Regions from separate parts of the Anabaena sphaerica FACHB-251 genome, predicted to be linked through region 1. Evidence: predicted binding sites of a transcription regulator. Region 1 holds the regulator's gene; each other region holds the start of a gene.
What was found. The regulator NtcA, encoded in region 1, controls nitrogen genes in cyanobacteria. The targets are predictions, from matches to a motif close to TNTGTANNNNNNNNTACANA.
Positions count from the first base shown of each region.

Region 2: the regulator NtcA is predicted to act here: its motif matches at 2,677-2,696, upstream of H6G06_RS20020 (Glu/Leu/Phe/Val family dehydrogenase).
Region 3: the regulator NtcA is predicted to act here: its motif matches at 2,707-2,726, upstream of H6G06_RS25140 (SAM hydrolase/SAM-dependent halogenase family protein).
Region 4: the regulator NtcA is predicted to act here: its motif matches at 1,945-1,964, upstream of rpe (ribulose-phosphate 3-epimerase).

Region 1 is NZ_JACJQU010000030.1:31,189-36,605, forward strand. It holds gene H6G06_RS25715 (DUF3146 family protein) at 3-266, shown strand; gene H6G06_RS25720 (pre-16S rRNA-processing nuclease YqgF) at 378-815, opposite strand; gene H6G06_RS25725 (DUF3084 domain-containing protein) at 939-2,429, opposite strand; gene ntcA (global nitrogen regulator NtcA) at 2,609-3,280, opposite strand; gene fabI (enoyl-ACP reductase FabI) at 3,670-4,446, shown strand; gene hisB (imidazoleglycerol-phosphate dehydratase HisB) at 4,544-5,140, shown strand; gene H6G06_RS25745 (ABC transporter ATP-binding protein) at 5,273-5,417, shown strand, end outside.
Region 2 is NZ_JACJQU010000015.1:2,630-8,046, reverse strand. It holds gene H6G06_RS20030 (Gfo/Idh/MocA family protein) at 45-1,187, shown strand; gene H6G06_RS20025 (cytochrome P450) at 1,247-2,581, opposite strand; gene H6G06_RS20020 (Glu/Leu/Phe/Val family dehydrogenase) at 2,778-4,067, shown strand; gene H6G06_RS20015 (hypothetical protein) at 4,153-5,417, opposite strand, start outside.
Region 3 is NZ_JACJQU010000027.1:51,067-56,483, reverse strand. It holds gene H6G06_RS25160 (UDP-N-acetylmuramoyl-L-alanyl-D-glutamate--2,6-diaminopimelate ligase) at 1-1,126, shown strand, start outside; gene H6G06_RS25155 (photosystem I assembly protein Ycf3) at 1,242-1,763, shown strand; gene gatC (Asp-tRNA(Asn)/Glu-tRNA(Gln) amidotransferase subunit GatC) at 1,929-2,219, shown strand; gene pirA (arginine synthesis PII-interacting regulator PirA) at 2,495-2,650, opposite strand; gene H6G06_RS25140 (SAM hydrolase/SAM-dependent halogenase family protein) at 2,776-3,573, shown strand; gene H6G06_RS25135 (DUF2301 domain-containing membrane protein) at 3,862-4,527, shown strand; gene H6G06_RS25130 (hypothetical protein) at 4,681-5,417, opposite strand, start outside.
Region 4 is NZ_JACJQU010000006.1:115,973-121,389, forward strand. It holds gene H6G06_RS12825 (TIGR02587 family membrane protein) at 1-519, shown strand, start outside; gene H6G06_RS12830 (TIGR02588 family protein) at 516-914, shown strand; gene rpe (ribulose-phosphate 3-epimerase) at 1,211-1,918, opposite strand; gene H6G06_RS12840 (S8 family serine peptidase) at 2,105-3,694, shown strand; gene H6G06_RS12845 (proteinase inhibitor I4 serpin) at 3,956-4,168, shown strand; gene H6G06_RS27415 (hypothetical protein) at 4,194-4,355, opposite strand; gene H6G06_RS12855 (diflavin flavoprotein) at 4,648-5,417, opposite strand, start outside.

The sequences.
Region 1 (5,417 bases):
TAGTGAGTGCTAAACGTCTACCAGAAACCACCGCCCATGTCAGAATCACCCGCCAATCTTGGCAACATGGCTTTCTTGAAGGTGATGTCAGCGCCGGCGATTTTGAATGGCATTTTCAGTGGCATTTCCGGCGGGGAGAACTTTCTGTGAAGCCTTCCCAGGGTCGCGCTTTAATTAAAGAACCTCTCGGCCGCTTTTTGGAAAAACAAGATTACCAGTTAGAACCAGGGGGAGATTATGCTTTTACTATTCGAGCAGAACTGTAAATAGAAGAATTCAGGAGCCAGGAGTCAGAATGTACACAAAAACCTGAGATTAATTCTTGCCTATTGCCTTGCCTGTCTCCACAAAAAAATTTTCTCAGTAAACCTAATTAGTCAGTTGTCAGTAAGACTGCTGGAAGTTAAGCGGTTGAGGTAGCGTTCAATCAATAAGATGGCTACAATGTCATCTATGGGTCGCGGAGGCTGTCGCAAACCCTTTGGTAAGAGTTTGGTGAGTCCTGTTGGTGGAAACATTTGCCAATAGCGATCGCGTGCTTCTAGAGTTGTATAACGCTCATCAACTAAAATAATATTCAGGGATGGAATTAATTCCTGATTAAGTTGCTGTTTCCACTTTTTCGCGGTTGTTTGGTCTCCCATGACGATTAAGGAAATAGGAAAACTTTGCCGCAATGACGAAATCTGAGCGATCGCCTCAGTAGCAGGAACAACTTGATGATAATACAGCTGCCGATCCAATCCCATCACGGCTACACCACATTTATCTCGACCAGGATCAAAGCCTAAAATTGCTGGTTGTGTATTAGTCATAGGGAACAGGGAACAGGGAACAGGGAACAGGTAATAGGGAAGTGGGGAAATGGGGAGATGGGGAGATGGGAAGGATTAATCACCCAATCACCAGTCACCAGTCACCAGTCACCAGTCACCTATTTACGTGCTAAAAATAACTTGTCCATTCAAAATTGCTACAAGTTTTACTCTCAAAGGACCGGCTGTATAGGTATCCTCAGCTGCTATGGCTTTAATTTCCAGTGGTTGCTCGGACTGTTGCAATTGGGCAAAAAAGCGTATAAAAGTACCATCTATCTGGACTGTTTCCACAATACCAGCATTGCGAGCGCGAAATTGAGAAGCAGAAATGAGCAAGTCTAGACGTTGCCGTAATTGATATGATGTCATAGTTTTCATATCAGCAGATGTTGTAGCTAGAATCTCACCTGCGGAAAATACCAGTTGATTTGGCATTGCATCAGCAAAAAATTCTATCTGTTTTTCTCCCCTGACATAATTACCCGCAGAGAAAATTCGCACTACATATTCTCGACCATTTTGAATTTGTTTAATTAGTTGCTCAACTCTTTCTTGGGTAACACGCAATAGCTCTGTATTTGCAGGAATTGTACCAGGTTCGCTTAATTGAATGTTGGCATTGCGGTTAGCTTCCTGTAAAATTTGGATTACCACTTTACGAGCAGCAGCAGGTTGCTCTACACGAACTACACCAGCAGCTATAACTTGACCACGAACCAAGGCCAGTTTACCCAGACGCAGGTCACGGTATGACTGATAATATTTTTCTAACCTTGCTACTTCCTGTTCTAAGTATTTTTGCTGGTTTTCCAATTCTTTGAGGCGAGATTCTCTGGTAGCAATTACTTGTTCTCGCTTTTTAATTTCTAAGTTGCGATTTTGAATAAGTGTATCTAAATTAGCAATTTTCTGATCACGTTGTTCAATAACTTCTTGGCGATTAGCAAGCTCGCGATCGCGTTTTTCAATGGCTGTCTTGGCTTCCTCAATCGCTTTTTTGGCTTCAGTATATAGTCGCTGGCGTTCTGCCTTTAATTCTTCTACTGCGCTGTGCAATGCCTGACGCTGATTATAAAGGCTTTCTAGTTCAGCTATAGCTTGTCTGTACTGAATCACTACTTCACCAAGTCGGCTTTGAGTGCCTTGCAGTTGAGCTTGGGTTTTGGCTTGTTGGCTGATAGTGCGGTTAAGTTGAGCTTGTGTTATCCGTTGTTTAGCATTGGCAGCTTGTAAAGATTGATTAATTGTCTGTAAATCCTGCTGTGCCTGAGCTTGTTCTTTTCTAGCTTCATTAAGCTTTTCTTCTACCTGGCTTTTTTCAGTTTCTGCGGTTTTGAGTTGTTCTCGCTTGTTTCTGAGGTCTTTTTGAATATCCTCCAACTCAAACACCCCTTTCCGTAATCCTTCGTCAGCAGCAAATAAAATTGCTAAAGTTGAGGCAGAAATCACACCACCCGTAAAAATAGTTACTATTACCGCTGTGTTTTTGGGACGCAAATTGAATAATGAGAGGCGTGCCTTACCAACTTTTGTGCCGATGCGATCGCCCACTGTGGCAATCACGCCTCCCAGAATTAAAATTGCTGCTATCAGGATGTACCCGGTGGCCATCTTCAACTACCGCCAGAAATGCTTCCAGATACAGCCTACTACTTTCAACCATTGTCTGTGGGGGAAAGGAGATTGGCAAAAGTAGAATTTAGTCAATTTTTAAATTACCTCCGATTGTGGTATTTTTTCTCAAAACACAACTTGACAAAACTTGTACCAATTTCCTCCCCCAGCAGCTTTTAAGTAAATTGCTTACTTAATGTGACAGGTTTATGCACAGTAATCTTTTTCTTGTGGATGGAAATCATTTTTTTCTCGCGTAAATCTCCAAGCAATCTGGTGACAGTAACGCGAGTAGAACCGATGGCTTCAGCGATCGCCTGATGAGATAGCTTCAAATCAATGGTAATGCCATCAGCACAAGGTACACCAAAGTCTCGACAGAGAATTAACAAAAAACTCACCAACCGAGAACCCATATCTCGGTGAGCAAGGGTTTCAATCATCATCTCTGTCTGGAGAATCCGCGAAGATAGCCCCCGTAGCATCAACATTGATAATTCTGGATTTTCCTTGAGTGCTTGCTCTACTTGTTCAATTGGTGCAGAAAGTAATTCTACCGCCGTGAAGGCAACTGCATGGTAGAATCTATCCGACTTATTACCCGTTAGCAATGACAACACGCCAAAAACACTATTTTCCCGCAGCAATGCTACCGTTATTTCTTCTCCTGCCTCATATACCCTGGAAAGTTTCACAGCACCCTTGAGAAGAAAATAAACTCGTTCGGCGGGATCGCCGGGAAAAAAGATCGTTTTGTTGCGTTCAAACGTCTCCACAACCGGTGGAAAGGCTCCAGTTGCCATCTGACGAAAAACATTTGCTAGGGCTTTATCTTGTGTCACGATCATCTCCCTTCCCCTACCCAATGCCGGAAAAACAAAAACTGATTACCTAAGAATACACCTGAAAAATCAAGAAAGCACCGTCAACCTTTCTGTTTTTTCCTATACTTAAATTTATCACTTCATATTCATTTGTTTATCATGATACCTAATTGTTGTTATTTTTAGCTAAAAATTGTTGATCAGTAGTTTAACAAACTCAACTTAAGAGGTTTTTTGGCAGAAAAATTTTCCATATCTTTATAACTTCTTAAACAATCTGCAGAAATTTTGTCGCTCTCAACACCCTACTGAATTAAATTTTTTGAAAATCCCATCCCCAACTAGGTCAAAATATACTCAGCTTCTAGTATTGTAAATATGCTCCTAATGATTGATCACATTGACCTATTTCTATGCTGAATCTGTCCGGAAAAAACGCCCTAGTCACAGGTATTGCCAATAACCGCTCCATTGCTTGGGGTATTGCTCAACAACTACACCAAGCAGGTGCTAACCTGGGCATTACCTATTTGCCAGATGAAAAAGGCAAATTCGAGAAAAAAGTTGCAGAATTGGTGGAACCCCTCAAGCCCAGCCTATTCCTTCCCTGTAACGTTGAGAATGAGGAGCAAATTCAATCTACTTTTGAAACAGTGCGCCAGCAATGGGGTAAATTAGACATCCTTATTCACTGTCTGGCTTTTGCAAACAGAGATGATTTAACCGGAGATTTTAGTCAAACCTCCCGTTCTGGTTTCAATAAAGCTTTGGAAGTTAGTACCTATTCACTGGTACAGTTAAGCGGTGCTGCTAAACCTTTGATGACAGAAGGCGGTAGTATTATTACTCTCTCCTATTTGGGTGCAGTCCGAGCTATCCCTAACTATAACATCATGGGTGTAGCCAAAGCTGGATTAGAAGCCAGTGTTCGTTACTTAGCAGCAGAACTAGGACCCCAAAATATTCGCGTTAATGGTATTTCCGCAGGCCCTATCCGCACTTTGGCATCCTCAGCAGTAGGCGGCATTTTGGATATGATTCATCATGTGGAAAAAGTCGCACCCCTGCGTCGCACTGTCACTCAACTAGAAGTAGGCAATACAGCAGCTTTCTTGTGTAGTGATTTGTCTAGTGGCATCACTGGGCAAATCCTGTATGTAGATGCAGGATATGAAATCATGGGAATGTAATGGGGATTGGGGATTGGGGACTGGAGACTGGGAAAAATTAATCAACTCTTGCCTCTTGCCTTTTGCATGAGTGCCTTCTTTCAATGACTTACGACTCATGACTAACAACCGCATTGCTACAGTTAAGCGCACCACCGGGGAAACTGATGTACAAGTAACCATCAACCTCGATGGTACAGGCATCTGCAAAGCTGCCACAGGGATTCCCTTTTTAGATCATATGCTGCATCAAATCGCCTCTCATGGGCTGTTTGATTTGGATATTCAAGCCAAAGGTGACTGGGAAATTGATGATCACCACACTAATGAAGATGTGGGTATTACCTTGGGTCAAGCTTTACATCAAGCATTAGGTAATAAAAAAGGCATTGTCCGCTTTGGTAATTTCCTTGCGCCTCTGGATGAAGCTCTGATTCAGGTGGCTTTGGACTTTTCTGGACGACCTCATCTTAGTTATGGTTTAGACATTCCTACTCAACGGGTGGGAACTTATGACACCCAACTGGTACGAGAATTTTTTGTGGCGTTGGTGAATCATAGTCAAATGACCTTGCATATTCGCCAATTTGATGGTGTTAATTCTCATCACATTATTGAAGCAACTTTTAAAGCCTTTGCTAGAGCTATGCGGATGGCAGTAGAAATCGATCCTCGTCGTGCTGAAACTATTCCCAGTTCCAAAGGTGTGTTATAAGTTACTATTGGTAGCGCCAGAAAGCTACTCGCTTGGCGATAATTGACACATTAAGATAGTGGTGTTTATTATCGTGATACCGTAAAACTTGTAATCAGTCACACCCAATCGGTAATTGGTAATTTAACCACAATGAATTCTGTTGCAGAAACTCCTGAACCTCAACTGAATCCTGTAGATCAACCACCAGTAGTCCTAACTTCTGAGTTGCGAAAAGTCTATCGCACTGGTTTTTGGCTGAATCAAAAAGTTGTATCTCTCAAAAACTGTTCTCTAC
Region 2 (5,417 bases), on a different contig from region 1:
CTTACTGACTTTTTCAAACAAGTTCTTCATCAAGAGGTCTAAAAATGACAACAACAAACGAAAAGCACAAAATTCGTTATGCCGTTGTGGGTTTAGGTTGGTTTGCTCAAGAAGCAGCTTTACCTGCATTTACTTCTGCCGATAACTCTGAATTAGTTGCTCTAGTTTCTGATGACCCGACAAAACGTGAAGAACTCAGCAAAAAGTATGGCATTCAGCATACTTATTCATATGATGAGTATGAAGACTGTCTGACAAGCGGTGATATTGATGCTGTTTATATTGCATTACCCAATCATCTACATTGTGATTTTACTGTGCGGGCAGCTAATCAGTCCATTCATATACTTTGTGAAAAGCCAATGGCTGTGACAGAAAAAGAGTGCGAGGCAATGATAAAAGCTGCCAATGAAAATGGTGTAAAATTGATGATTGCTTATCGCTTACATCTAGAACCAGCAAATTTACAAGCAGTAGAAATAGTGCGATCGCCTTCGGCGGGGCATAGCCCATCGCACCAAATTGGTGAACCAAGACTTTTCAACTCTGTATTCTCTCAACAAGTAGAACAAGGCAACATTCGTTTACGAGAGATTACAGGTGGGGGAACAATTTATGATATTGGTATTTACTGCATCAATGCCGCACGCTATCTGTTTCAAGATGAACCAACCGAAGTGTTTGCTGTAGCTGCTACTAAAGGAGAACAACGCTTCAGCGAAGTAGAAGAAATGACTAGTGTTATCCTGCGTTTTCCCAACGAACGACTAGCAACATTTACCTGTAGTTTTGGCGCAGCAAAAGTTTCTAATTATCAGGTTGTAGGCACTAAAGGCGACATCCGAGTAGAATCTGCTTATACTTGGCATGGAGAAATTAAGCATTATCTGACTATTAATGGTGAAACCCAAGAACGCACCTTTGAGAGCCATGATCAACTAGCAGCTGAATTCACCTATTTCTCAGATTGCATTCTTCAAAATAAAGACCCAGAACCGTCAGGAATAGAAGGATTGAATGATGTTGGCATTATTCAAGCACTCTACCAATCTATTGAAACAGGTCAACCTGTGAAAGTGCAAACTCTGAAGCGTGATCAACGCCCGACATCGGCTCAAACTATTGAGCTTCCTGCTACTGAAGAAAAACCAGAGCTAATTCATGCTACTTCACCTGCTGGTAATTGATGAACTAGATGAACTACACGATCCCTAACTTCTCCCCGAAGTCGGGGATTTAGTACAAATTAAATAGAACCGAAAATTACCTTTAAACCATCACGGGGTTGGGATGTGGGTATCATTATTAAATCCAGATTTTGTCCCGCTACAAGTTCCCATTCATAACCACGTAACAGCAAAGCTGCAAATATTTTCATCTCCAACTTAGCAAATTCTTTACCTACACATTCTCTCATTCCACCCCCAAAAGTCACATAACTAAAAGGCTTAGATTTATCCTCAGCCCTAGTTGGATCAAACCGTTCTGGATCGAAATTTTGAGCATCTTTATATATAGTTTCATCTTGATGTGTTTTTCCAATTTGATATAATAAACTCCAACCTTGAGGAATGCGATATCCATTAAATTCACAACTTTGAATTACTTCCCGAAACCCACCACCAACAGGGGGAATAACTCGCAAGACTTCCTTGAGTATTTGATCTAAATAAGTCATTTGTTTCAGATGTTCAGATGTTAGCATATCTGTACAAGTTATTTGCTGCTGTTCCTTCCTTGCTGCTGCTAAAATTTCCGGTTTTTGTGCTAACAGCAAACAAAAAGAAGACAATGCAGAAGTTAAGGTTTCATGTCCAGCAAACAACAAAGTGAGAATTTGGTCTTTGAGTTCGTCTATGCTCAAACTATTACCATCTTCATCCTTTGCATTTAATAATAAACCTAAAGCATCTTGTTCAGAACTGGGTTGTTTTTGACGTTGTAAAATAATTTGTTCAATTTTGGTTAACAACTGCTCTCGGCATTTCAAAGCTTTACTAAATTTAGTCCAAGGTAAACGAATGGAAAGAGTAAATAAACCCCCAGACCATTCTTCAAATAATTCAGTAAAATGATGATCATTAGTAGTATCTGTTCCTACTAATAATTTACAAGCTACATCAAAAGTATATTGTCTCAGTTCAGGATACCAGGTTAATTGACCTAAATTTGCCCATTTCTGTAAATAGCTATTAGTAATTTCTACCATTGCAGGTGTATAACTTGCTAAAGCTCTGGGTTGAAATGCTTGGGATAATAATTTGCGTCTGGTTTGATGAATGCTACCTGTTTGCATTGATAAAGAAGCTGGTCCAAGCAATACTGCAACAGTCTCAGGCCATTTAATGGTAAAATTCTGATTTTCACCGCTAAATATAAAGCGATTGGCTTCTGCTCCTATCATCATAATCGTGGGAGAGCCAAATAGATTAGTTTTAAAAATGTTACCGTATTTCTTTTGTCTTTTGGTGGCAAAATCTGGATCACTTAAAAAACTAATTGTTTCACCAATGACAGGTAAACCTAAGTTTCCAGGTGGTAAAGGTAATTGATTTTGTGATTTGGTTGCTTGGGTTTTCATTTTGTGTTTAACTTACTTAATAAAACTTAAATAATTGTAAAACATTTGTTCCTTTAAGCAGAGCAGTTATTGGCATACACAAAAATCTATATAAAATTGTAACAGAAACTACAAAATTGATATTTTTTTGAAAAACCAGGGTAAGCTAACCATACATATCCGGTTCACCAAAATACCGTGATGAGGAGTAAATGTTATGGTTACAACCTCTCGCCCAGTGTGGGAAAATCACTCTCCAGCGCATATTTGCCCGTTTGACCAAGCTTGTAGCTATTTAGAATGGGCTGCTAAAGAATTAAAATTAGATCCAGGTTTATTAGAAATTCTCAGCCATCCCCGTAAAGTCGTCACTGTTTCCATACCCGTAAAAATGGATAATGGGGAAGTGCGGGTTTTAGCGGGACATCGGGTGCAACATTCCGATATTTTAGGACCCTATAAAGGTGGTATTCGTTACCATCCGGCGGTGACATTGCGGGAAGTCTCCGCTTTAGCCATGTTAATGACTTGGAAATGTGCGTTGTTGGGTATTCCTTACGGTGGTGCAAAAGGTGGAATTCCCATAGATCCGAAAAAATACAGTGTTGGGGAATTAGAAAGAATCAGCCGGCGTTATATCAGTGAATTAATTAAAGACATTGGACCATCAGTGGATATACCAGCCCCGGATATGGGTACATCTGCCCGTGAAATGGCGTGGATGATGGATACTTATTCTGTGAATGTCGGTCATGCTGTACCGGGGATTGTGACAGGTAAGCCGCTTTCCGTCGGTGGTTCTCTCGGTCGGGAAATGGCCACTGGACGCGGTGTAATGATTATTGTCCGTGAAGCATTGGCGGATCAAGGTAGATCCCTTCCAGGTGTGCGAATTGCCATTCAAGGTTTCGGTAATGTAGGCGGTGCTGCGGCTGAATTGTTACACCAGGAAGGAGCGAAAATTATTGCTGTTTCTAGTGGTGCTGGGGGTGTATTTTCGGAAACTGGTCTTGATATTCCGGCGTTGAAAGCCTACGCTGCTGAAAATCATCGGAGTGTGGTAGGATTTCCCCAAGCTACACCAATTAGTAACGCAGACTTATTAACTTTACCTTGTGATGTATTAATTCCCGCAGCTTTAGAAAATCAAATTACGGAAGAAAATGTTGATCACATTCAAGCGCAGTTTGTTGCTGAAGCTGCTAATGGACCTGTGACTCTGGAAGCCAACCGAGTCCTAGAAGCCCGTGGTGTGACGGTTTTACCGGATATTTTAGCTAATGCTGGTGGTGTGGTGGTGAGTTATCTGGAATGGGTACAAGGTCTTTCTTACTTGTTCTGGGACGAAGAAAGAGTGAACCGGGAAATGGAGCATTTGATGGTGAATGCTTACCGTCAAGTGATTCAACAAGCACAGGCGCGACGGGTGAATTTACGGCTGGCGGCTTATACGCTGGGTGTAGGTAGAGTAGCCCAAGCTTTGACTGATAGGGGTTTGTATCCTTAGTTATACAGTAGGGGTTTAGCATTGCTAAACCCTGACAGTATGATGAGAGGAACTAAATTTTGTAATTCATTCTCTCATTAAATAGTTAATAGCTGACAACATCTAGCTGACTGATGCTATTAATTTCAGTAATTGAACTATAATTCCAAACATCTTCCAATACTAATCTTTCCTCTCGGTTTCCTTTGAGATCATAAAGAATTTCTGTGACAACTCTTAGGTCTGACCTTGATAAGTCAACATTACCTAATCTCAGTCTACTAAATTGGATTACTTCTGGGTTTAAAAAGTATTTTTTACCTTTTTTTTGAATCCTTTTAGTTTCAGTAGTGCTGTAACATTTTACCCAGCTATTGTTTTGACGAGCGTAAACTGTGTGGAGTACATTTGCATATTTAGTAGCTGGTTTGTCCAGGATATCTAGATACAGAACTAAAGCTCTTTGATTAGAATTAACTAATCTGTTTACCTTAAAAGAGCCATTCCAACCTTGGACTCTGAAGGCTTTGGATGAGTAACGTTTTTCTTCTTTTTTGTCTTCTCTTCGCGCTTCAATTCGGCGACGATCATCATCGTTATCACGTCTGTTATAGTTGTTGTTATAACTACCTGTTTGAGTGCTTGTAGTTGTTGTTGCACTGACAGTGGTTAGCTGAGTAATGCTACTAATTTCGCTAATTGAGCTATAATTCCAGACATCTTCAAATACCAATCTTTCGTCACGTTTGGTATTGCTATCATAGCGAATTTGCGTGACAAATCTTAAATCTGACTTCGATAAGTTAATATTATCGAGTCGCAGTTTACTAAATTCGATTACTTCTGGGGCTAAGAAGAATTTTCCTCCTTTATTTTCAATCAGTCTTGCTCCGGTAGTGCTGTAAAATTGCACCCAACGATTATTTTGACGAGCGTAGACTGTGTAGACTACATTTGCGTATTTAGTAACTGGTTTTTCTAGGATATCTAGATGTACAACTAACGCTTTTGTTTTGGAATTAACTAACCTTCCTACTTTGAAGAAGCAATTCCAATCTTTGACGCGATAGTATTTTGAGGAACGATGATATTCTCCCCTGTGGTCTTGGTTATGATACTTGTGATCGTTATCATAATCTCTGCGACGATTCTTTTTATCATCGTCATCATCGTCGTCATCGTCGTCATCGTCGTCATCGTCGTCATCATCATCACCTCTGCGACGATTATTCTTATCATCATCATCTTTATCTTTTTTAGCTAGGAAAAAATTTGATTCCTCTCCACCCAATTTATTTGTCAATAAGTTGGTTTCTAGCCCGGATTTTTCAAGCGTCTTATCTGGTTGTAAATTGGCTATTTCCCTTGTTA
Region 3 (5,417 bases), on a different contig from region 1:
CACTACTCACTTAATTGAATATTTTCTTACTGGGGCTAATTTACCTACGGCTTTGTTAGGAACTCTTTACACTCGCTGGCCTGGTTTTTCCCAAACTGCGGCTTTTACTACTCCTTTTGCTGTGGACTTACAGCAACGTTTAGCAGAAGCGGTTGATGCTGGGTGTGAGTTTGGGGTGATGGAAGTTAGTTCCCATGCTTTAGCACAGGATAGGGTGTTTGGTTGTCCGTTTGAGGTGGCTGTATTTACTAATCTTACCCAAGATCATCTTGACTATCACAAGGATATGGAGGATTATTTTGGGGCGAAGGCGTTGTTATTTAGCCCTGATTATCTCCAAGGAAGGGCAATTATTAATGCTGATGACGAATATGGTAAACGTTTAATTTCTGGGTTGAGTAAAGAACGGGTTTGGACTTACAGTGTTAATGATCACAATGCCGATTTTTGGATGAGTGATTTAAGTTATCAGCCCAATGGTGTAAGTGGCATTTTACATACTCCCAAAGGTGATGTGGCTTTTAGTTCTCCTTTGGTGGGACAATATAATTTAGAAAATCTTTTGGCTGCTGTGGGTGCGGTTTTACATCTGGGTTTAGATTTGCAAGTTGTAGCAAATGCCATACCTGATTTCCCTGGTGTGCCGGGAAGAATGGAACGGGTGCAAGTTACTCCTAACCAAAATATTAGTGTGATTGTAGATTATGCTCACACTCCTGATAGTTTAGAAAATTTGCTGAAAGCGGCTCGTCCGTTTATACCGGGTAGAATGATTTGTGTGTTTGGGTGTGGGGGCGATCGCGATCGCACTAAACGCCCAAAAATGGGTAAAATAGCCGCAGAACTCGCTGATATTGCGGTGGTGACATCGGATAATCCCCGCACTGAAGACCCAGAGAAGATTTTAGAGGATGTTTTGGCGGGTATTCCTGATACAATTCAACCAATGGTAATTTGCGATCGCGCTACTGCCATTCGTACTGCTATCCTGGAAGCTAAACCCGGTGATGGTGTATTATTAGCAGGTAAAGGCCACGAAGATTATCAAATTCTGGGTACTGAAAAAATCCATTTTGATGACCGAGAACAAGCACGGGAAGCTCTACAGGCCAGAGTCTCGATTTAAGCATAAAACTGTTGAAAGATGAGAAGCAACCAGAAATCAGTTAGATTAACTAAAGAGTTGCCAAGAATTTAGTTCCTGAAAAGTCTGCTTGATTTGAGTCATTAGAGGGGCAAATATGCCAAGAACACAGAAAAACGATAACTTTGTTGACAAGTCCTTTACCGTCATGGCAGACTTGATCCTCAAACTGCTGCCAACCAACAGAAAAGCTAAGGAAGCATTTGTCTATTATCGAGATGGAATGTCAGCCCAGGCAGAAGGTGAATATGCTGAAGCACTGGATTACTATGAAGAAGCCCTGACTCTAGAGGAAGACACCAATGACAGAAGTTATATTCTCTACAATATGGGGTTGATTTATGCTAGTAATGGCGACCACATCAAAGCTTTAGAATACTATCACCAGGCTGTGGAGTTGAATCCTCGTCTACCCCAAGCCTTGAATAACATTGCTGTGATTTATCACTTCCAAGGTGAAAAAGCTAAGGAAGAAGGTGATAATGACGCTGGAGAAGCTCTTTTTGACCAAGCCGCAGATTATTGGGTGAGAGCAATTCGCATGGCTCCCAATAATTACATTGAAGCGCAAAACTGGTTAAAAACTACCGGGCGATCGCAAATTGACGTATTCTTTTAACGAATTGGGGACTGGGGACAAATCAAGTCAAAAGTCAAAAGTCAAAAGTCAAGAACTTTTGCTTCTTTCCTCTTCACTGTTCCCTGTTCTCTGTTCACTGTTCCCTGTTCCCTGTTCCCTGTTCCCTGTTCCCTGTTCCCTATTCCCTATTCCCATTAACAAACTATGATAGATCGTGAACAAGTCCACAAAGTCGCTAATCTTGCTCGGTTAGAATTGACACCAGATGAAGAAGAGATATTTACTACCCAACTCGGTAGTATTCTGGAGTATATCGAGCAACTGAGCGAACTTGATGTCAGCAATATACTGCCGACAACTAGAGCAATTGATGTTAGTAATGTGACACGAGAAGATAATTTACAACCCTATCCTGATAGAGAAGCTATCCTCAGCAGCGCACCTGAACAGGAAGGCGATTTTTTCAAAGTTCCTAAAATCCTCAATGCTGATTAGATAGCAATTAAAATCAAAACTCTTTTGGGGTGGGAATGTTTCTCACCCTGATTTTTTGCTTAGATTTGATTAAATGCCCCTACAAAAAAACCTGCTTTCGCAGGTCTACACACAACAATACTAGAAATTTTAGGCATTGCTGATTAAGAGTATGATTTTGTTTCACGCAGAGGCACTCCAGTCACAGAGAGTAAGAGTTTGAAATCATTGATTTTTCAGTTTCATACCCTAATTCAGCAACGCCCTAGAAATTTTAAAAGTTTTTCTTAACCGCCTTAACTATAATAAGCCTGTTCCGCTTCCAACAGACGAACCAGGTTTTCATCATCTTTGGCTCTGGCAACTTCCAAGCGATGTTTTACGCTTCTTTGAATATTCTGTCTGTGTGCTTCTTCAGCTTTTTGAACTGCTTGTAGTCTATTGCTACTCATTGCCATAACCTCTTGATGTTTATTTTTATGTCATGTAATTCTAACATAACATACTTTTTGTAGCTCTTGTTACAGAAAATTATAATATTATCTATATTAATAGTCAAGCCTGGTTTCATGAATAAATGAGTCAATCAAAAATCCTGACTTTATTGAGTGATTTTGGGGATCATGATGTTTATGTAGGGGTAATGAAGGGAGTAATTACCCAAATCAACCCGAATTTGACCTTGATAGATTTAACACACCAGATTCCACCGCAAAATATTGCCGCAGCTAGGTTTTGCTTGATGAATGCCTATGATTATTTTCCCAAGGGTACAGTACATTTAGCAGTGGTAGATCCGGGGGTAGGTAGTCAAAGGAGAGCGATCGCTGTAAAATTAGGTCACGGCTATCTTGTCGGTCCCGATAACGGTATTTTCAGCGGTATAATTTCCCAGCATTCGGTAATTACAGCCGTAGAATTAACAAATATTAACTTTTGGCGCACATCCCAACCTAGCAGCACATTTCACGGTAGAGATATCTTTGCACCAGTAGCAGCGCATCTAGCAAGTGGTGTTAATCTGCAAGAACTAGGAAGGGAAATCAATCCTGAAACTTTGGTAAAATTGGATATTGGGGAATGTTGGGAAAATACAAACGGTGTAGCTGGTTGTATTCAATATATAGATCACTTTGGTAATCTAGTCAGTAATATTCCCGCAAGATATGTAAAAAGTAAAACTTGGTGTATGCAAGTTAAGGGTTTAACTATACCAGGATGTGCAGCTTACAGTGATGTGCAAGTTGGGGAAGCTTTAGCTTTAGTTGGTAGTCACGGTTGGGTAGAAATTGCTATCAATGGCGGTAATGCACAGATACAATTGCAAGTTAATTGGCAGGATGGGTTACAAGTCTTGTTTTTACAATCTTGCTAATTTATACTATGAGAATTAGAAGTATTTGCTTAAAGCTCAGTTTCGCGCAAAGACGCAAAGAAAGACAAGAAATTAGATGGTGATATTAATGTATAAAAATTACAAATTTATGAATTCATCTGTCTTTCTCTGCGGTAGTCGTCCTTGAAATTTAATTCTATGCTGCTTGATATTAATTTGGGATACTTGGAAACAAATTATATCTCTCGTTCAAAAAGAGGGTTAAGAGGAAGGGTATGAGATAGAATAGCTATAGAAGCCTGTTAAAAATATGATCCATTATTGAATATGACTACACAAACATTATCGACACCAGAAGTCTATCAAGGACAGTTTGGCGATTTTACAATTACGAAGAGCGATCGCACAGGTGTTATCATTTATCGTACAAGTTTAATGATAGCTGCAATTAGTTTTGCTATTGGTAGCGGTTTAGCTTTATTTTATCCTCACGAACCTGCTGCTATTCAAGCTATTACTCCTCTTTACACCTGTTTTAGTTTAGCTTTGGGTGTGAGTTTATTAACTATTCACATCTATATGAAATTACTGCACCAAATTCTCCAGCTTTTCTGGATAATTGGCAGTATTTCTGCTTTTATTTTTGGACATTTTGACAGTCAAGCTTTTGCAATGACTGTTTATAACCAACCTCTAACTTTATTTGGTGTCGGTTTTACTTTTGCTGCTTTAACAGGTATTTTCTTTAAAGAAGGTTTTTGCTTTCATCGTTTAGAAACTAAAATCTTAACTCCCCTGGTTCCCTTACTTTTATTAGGACATTTAACAGGGATTTTATCAACTCAAGCAGAACAGGTTTTATTAGGAATTTGGGCGATTTTCTTTTTAATCTTTGCGTTGCGGAAAACAGTACAAAATATTCCCGCTGATATTGGTGATAAATCTGTATTTGATTATTTGGAAAATCAAAGATTAGCAAAGATTCAAAGCTGATAACATACAGATTTAAAAAATCTCATATGAATTTGTGAATGGTTTATCAATAGACCTCTCCAGAAATATGGTAGAGACGTTCCGGCGGAACGTCTCTACAAGGGTTTCAAACCACGCACATTTAATTACCGGAGATGTCTAATAGTGATTGATTTACCCTTCCTCCTTGTTTTCTATCTTTGTGAACAAGGTTAATGATTTTTTTACTTCACTTTGAGCAATTTCCAGATTTTTTAATACAGGCTGAAATATTTCTTTTGTATTTCCAGACTTACTAAGTGCTATATTACGTTCTTTTTCAGCATTTTCAAGACATTTATAAGCTAGTTCTAATGTATTAAATAAATTTTTATCAAAATCTAAAATTTCTTCTCTATATGTAAAATATATATTTTTTTCTTGATATACAGAGTTAGTAAATATTTTAGGATTTCGTGTTATTTCAGCATTTAATATCTGTTGTAACTCTAATATTCCTTGTTCTAGTAATTCATTCCGTTCGAGCAAATCTTGATACACAGAAGCTGTAATACTTTTTAAGTTTCTCTTATCATCCACTTTAACAAGGTCATCTTCAGAGAAATGAAAGTTTTTTATAAGAAGTATTTGCAAATTTTGTACTTCACGCTGTGCTATTTTCAACTTATCTACTAAAGAATTATGTATTTTACCTTCATATTTATCCGGGGTTTTAATTGAAGACATATTAATCCCACGCGAGTATTTAAACGCTGCCTTTAATTCTTTTTTAGCATCTTCTAAATAAATATAAAATCTTACAATACTATCAAATAATTCCTTATCAAAAGAGGAAATTTCTTTTCTATGGATAAAGTACAAGTCTTTTTCTGTATATATTTTTTCAGTATAACTATTAAACTGTTCAGGAT
Region 4 (5,417 bases), on a different contig from region 1:
GGTGTACCATTTACGCTAGGGGTGGCATTAGCCAACCAGTTTCTCCAAGAAAGTAATCAAAATAATTCAACATCAATTACTCATAAAGGTAATGGTATCAGCAAACATAAGCAAAATGGTTTGCACGGCACATTGGCTGATTTAGGTGCCACTCTCATTGGTGCAATTGTGATTGGTTTTAATATTGCACCAACCGATGAAGTTCCTATGTTAGCATCTGCTATTTCACCCCCTTGGTTATTGGCGCTAATGGCTGCATCTTTAGTGATTTCCTACGCAATTGTCTTTCAAGCTGGTTTTTCAGACCAACAAAAACGCAGACAGCAAAAAGGGATTTTTCAGAGGCCATTAAGTGAAACGACTATTTCTTATTTAGTATCTTTACTAGCAAGTGCAGTGATGCTGTTATTTTTTCAGAAGATAACTCTTGCAGACCCTTGGAGGATGTGGTTAGAACATACCTTAGTCTTGGGATTACCTGCAACTATTGGTGGTGCAGCGGGTAGGTTAGCAATATGATGCAAACAGAACCCCAACCAAAACTTTCTTTAGCTGAGTGGGTAACATTTAGTATAGCTTTATTTATCCTGGCAATTATTATTAGCTTAGTCGGTTACATTTGGATGAATGAGGAAGACAAACCTCCCATTTTATCAGTTACTAAAAAACAAATGATTCGCGAAATTGATGGGAAATTTTATGTTCCCTTTGAAATAGTTAATACTGGTGGTGAAACTGCTGAATCAGTGCAAATTATTGCTGAGTTACAAATTGCTGATAAAGTTGTTGAAACAGGAGAGCAACAGATTGATTTTTTGTCTGATGGTGAAAAGGAAGAAGGAGCATTTATATTTAGCCAAAATCCGCGTCAGGGGCAATTAACTGTGCGGGTTGCTAGCTATAAGTTGCCATAATCCAATTTCTGCACAGATGAGGTAATCATAACTAATCAACCGGACTTGATATAACTCAAGCAACTCTTAACTTCTCTTTATATATTACAAAATGAAGTGCAGAATGCGGGCTATAGTTTCCTGAGTTGAATGCGGAAAATAAACAAGGGCGCTCGCTTGAGTTAGCGCCCTTTATTTTTTTGATTTCGTTAGCTGAACCATTCTCATGTTCAGAAGTGATCCAAGTCAGCTAAAGATACCACTTCTGAAATAATGCAAGTTCAATGTGTAACAGGTGACTAATTATTCTTTCTAGCTTAAACAGCAGCTAATTCTGGTGCGGGACGCTTACTGTTACGGATATTGTTAATCGCTTCAGCATAATCAGGAGCATTAAACACAGCAGAACCCGCTACAATAGCATTAGCTCCTGCTTCCAAAACTTGCCAAGTGTTATTAGCTTTGAGTCCCCCATCAACTTCAATCCAAGGATCTAAACCGCGTTCATCACACATTTGACGCAGTTTACGAATTTTGGGAACCACACTAGGAATAAAGCTTTGTCCACCGAAACCGGGGTTAACGCTCATAATCAGCACTAAATCACACAGTTCCAGTACATATTCAATTAATTCTAAAGGTGTACCGGGGTTCAGTACAACTCCAGCTTGTTTACCGAGTTCTCTGATTTGTCCCAAAGTCCGGTGTAGGTGAGGTGAAGCGTTATGTTCAGCGTGTACAGAAATTATATCAGCACCAGCCTTAGCAAAACCTTCTACATACTTTTCTGGTTCCACGATCATCAAGTGGACATCCAGCGGTTTGGTTGTAATCGGACGAATCGCCTCCACAACCAGAGGACCTATTGTAATATTAGGTACAAAGCGTCCGTCCATTACATCAACGTGAATCCAATCTGCTCCCGCTTTGTCCACAGCGCGAATATCGTCACCCAGACGACTAAAATCCGCTGATAGGATAGATGGAGAGATAACTATAGGCTTTTTAGATGGGTTTTGGGTCATGGCTAGTGGGTTCTTAAGCGTCCTCGTCTGTAAGCATTGTAACAAAATATGGACTTTTTGGAAATTAGTGATTTGTGATTGGGGACTGGTGATTGGTGATTGGTAACTAATTATTCTCTATTCCCTATTACCTCTTAACTGTCACCTGTTCCCTGTTCCCTGTTCCCTGTTCCCTGATAATTGACTATGAACAAAATCTGGATAATTTGCGGTTTGGGTATTTCCTGTTTAACTGTGCCAGTATTGGCATCTGTAAAGTTTGGCAGTTCTCTAGGAAGCGGTGGTATTGATGTGCTGAAATTACATCAACCTCCTTACAATTTAACTGGCCGCAAAATTGCCATCGGTCAGGTAGAAATTGGTCGTCCTGGTATGTTTGGCTTAGATAAAGCCGTGTCTAAAAATCGCGCTATTTCTCCCGTTGCCGTTTTTTTACGCACAGTACCAGCTAAGTCAAATACTGGCGTTGATCCCCATGCTTATAATGTGGCTGCGGTGATGGTCAGTAAAGACAAAGCTTGGCCGGGAGTTGCACCAGAAGCAAGACTATATTCTTCTGCTGTCGGTGCTACAAAAAATATGGGTCAAGCAGAAGAGTGTTTATCAGCACAACATATAGCATTACAAAACAGTGGTGATGTTCGCGCTATTAACTTTAGTTTTGGTGAACCTTTGAACCGTGACCCCAGACCAGAAGCTGTTTTAGATGGTCAAGCTTTACTGACTTTGTGTATTGACTGGTCGAGTCGGGTTCATAATGTCGTGTATGCGATCGCTGGCAACCAAGGCAAAGGCGGGATTCCCATTCCTACAGATAATTTTAACGCAATTAACGTCGCTTTTTCATCCCCAAGAGAGGAGATTTTTAATAAACTTCATGTTTCTAATCTAGCAGGTAATAATCAAGGAGTGGGCGATCGCCTTGTTGGTAAAGAATTTAATATTGGTGGACGCAGATCAATTAGTTTAGTTGCTCCTGGTAGTAATATTCATGTACTTAACCCTGATGGTAAATTGAATAAATCTACAGGTTCGAGTTTTGCCGCACCTCACGTTACCGCTACCGTAGCTTTATTACAAGAATTTGCTGACCGACAGTTAAGAATTAAACAACCAAATTGGACTATTGATGCTCGAAATCATCAGGTTATGAAAGCTGTATTATTAAATTCAGCCGAGAAAATTCAAGATAGAGGTGATGGTTTGTGGTTGGGAATGACCAAGACTTTAGTTGATAAACAAAATCGAGATTGGTTTGCTTCTGATGCTTACAAAAACACGAAAATTCCCCTTGATGATCAAATGGGAACTGGTCATTTAAATGCTTTTCGTGCTTATCAACAATTTATGCCGGGTCAATGGCAACCTTCCGCACCAGTTCCATCAGTTGGTTGGGATTATAACACAATTAATGCTAATTCTTTCAGAGAATATAGTTTAGCAAAACCCTTAAAACAAAACAGTTTTATAGCTCTTACCTTAACTTGGGATAGATTAGTGGAATTAGATGATAAAAATAAAAATCACCAATATGATATAAATGAACCTTTCCAAAATAAAGGTTTAAATAACCTTGACCTTTATCTAGTCAAAGCAGACAGTCCAAAAACTGAAATTGCTGCTTGTGCTTCTGTGAGTGAAATTGATAATGTAGAACATATTTTTTGTCCCGTTCCTGCTACTGGGAATTATAAAATTCGCGTCCATTTTAAACAACAAGTCAATGAACCAACTCAAGCATACTCCTTAGCTTGGTGGACTGTTCCTGTCAATTAGGAGATAGCCCGGATTTCTAGCAACAATTTATAATTAATTTACAAATTCAAAAAAGAAGTCGGGGATGTGATTGTCCAGATCCCCGACTTCTAGCAACAATTCATAATTTATTCACAAATTCAAAAAAGAAGTCGGGGATCTATGTCTGTTACCAAAACTGTAACCATTAGCTGTTTATGTGCGGTATATGAGATAGTGAACACCTGACACATCATTAGCGTCTAACTTAATAGAAAGCTGAAACAACAAATGAGGTAGTAGATGAACCGACACAAGTTTAGTGCTGTGCAAGAAAATTTCTTACAAAGACGGTACGGAGTGAGTTTAGGTAGACGCTACGTTTTAGCCGCAGCTAGTATTGTGATGTTGAGTGTACTTGGATGTTCCCAAATTGATCACAATACAGCATTAATCACCAAATCTCGTCTACCTGGCACTGAGTCGGAATTTACCAAGGATAATGGCTACTTCTGATGTTTGTTACTTCTGGCTGCTTGTACTAACGCCAATCATCCAACACAAACACATCCCTACGATTGTATCCTGGTTGATTAGGTCTGTGCATGGCTACACCGATGCTTTGACTACGAAAACCACGGGTTTGCATCTGCAAATAAGCGGCTTCTCGACTGGTATTTACTCCCGCAACCAAGCGAGACATCCGCTACAGTTAAACCTTCACACAAGTCTAACAACTGGTCAAAACGTTTTTGTGCATCATTCCCAGAACGCACAGCGCCAAATTTGACAAAGCAATTATTACTACCAGCTTCTGTAGCAGCGCCGGACATTTCTCGTTCCCATACTCTGTATGGGAATGAATTTTAGAAGGCTCTGCCTTCTATTAAATCAGAGGCAGAGCCTCTTCATAGCATTCCCAGTCTGAGACTAGGAACGAGATCAACGAGATGTCTATTTTTCTTTCTTCTACCTCCTAACTCGTTGATCTCCTGCTAATAATGTGAACCCGTCTTGCGGTGGTTGATAGCAGTCACTGCATCAGGTTTGAGTAATTTGCCGTTATCAATGGTTGCGTATATCACCCAATGATCGCCACATTCTAGACGTTGGTTAACGGAACATTCTAAATATGCACAAGCATCGGTGAGGACTGTGCAACCGTTGTCTGCTTCTACAGTCTGGAAGTTAGCAAACCGATCTTCTCCAGGGGCGAAATTCTTGCGGAAATGTCTCATGTAGTCTACATGAACCCCTTCAGGGAGAATATTCAGGACAAACTTACCACCAGGATACATTAATGATTCAACTGCTCGTTCCTTAGCGATCGCCACTGTAATTCCTGGTGGATTAAAAGTAGCCTGAGACACCCAAGCCCCTAGCATTCCTGTAGAAACTTCTCCTTGTTTAGCTGCGATCACACACACAGAACCAATAATTCTACCTACAGCTTGTTCTACAGGAGTAGCAGCTTGTTGGGGTACACGGATTTTCTTTGCTTTCTTCAAACTTTGAGCAAAGTCTGTACCGATTTCTTCCGACATTTTCAGAGTCACTTCATCTGGTTTAAACTTGACTTTCAGCGTGTCAAAACCAAACCGATATCCAGCATCCCGCAGTTTACATTCTACCAGGTCTAATGCTTCACCACTCCAACCATAGGAACCAAACACCCCGGCTAATTTACTATTGTCACCGATTGCCAGGACAATACCTAAAGCAGTGTGAATAGGTGTAGGTGCATGACCACCGATGGTAGGAGTAC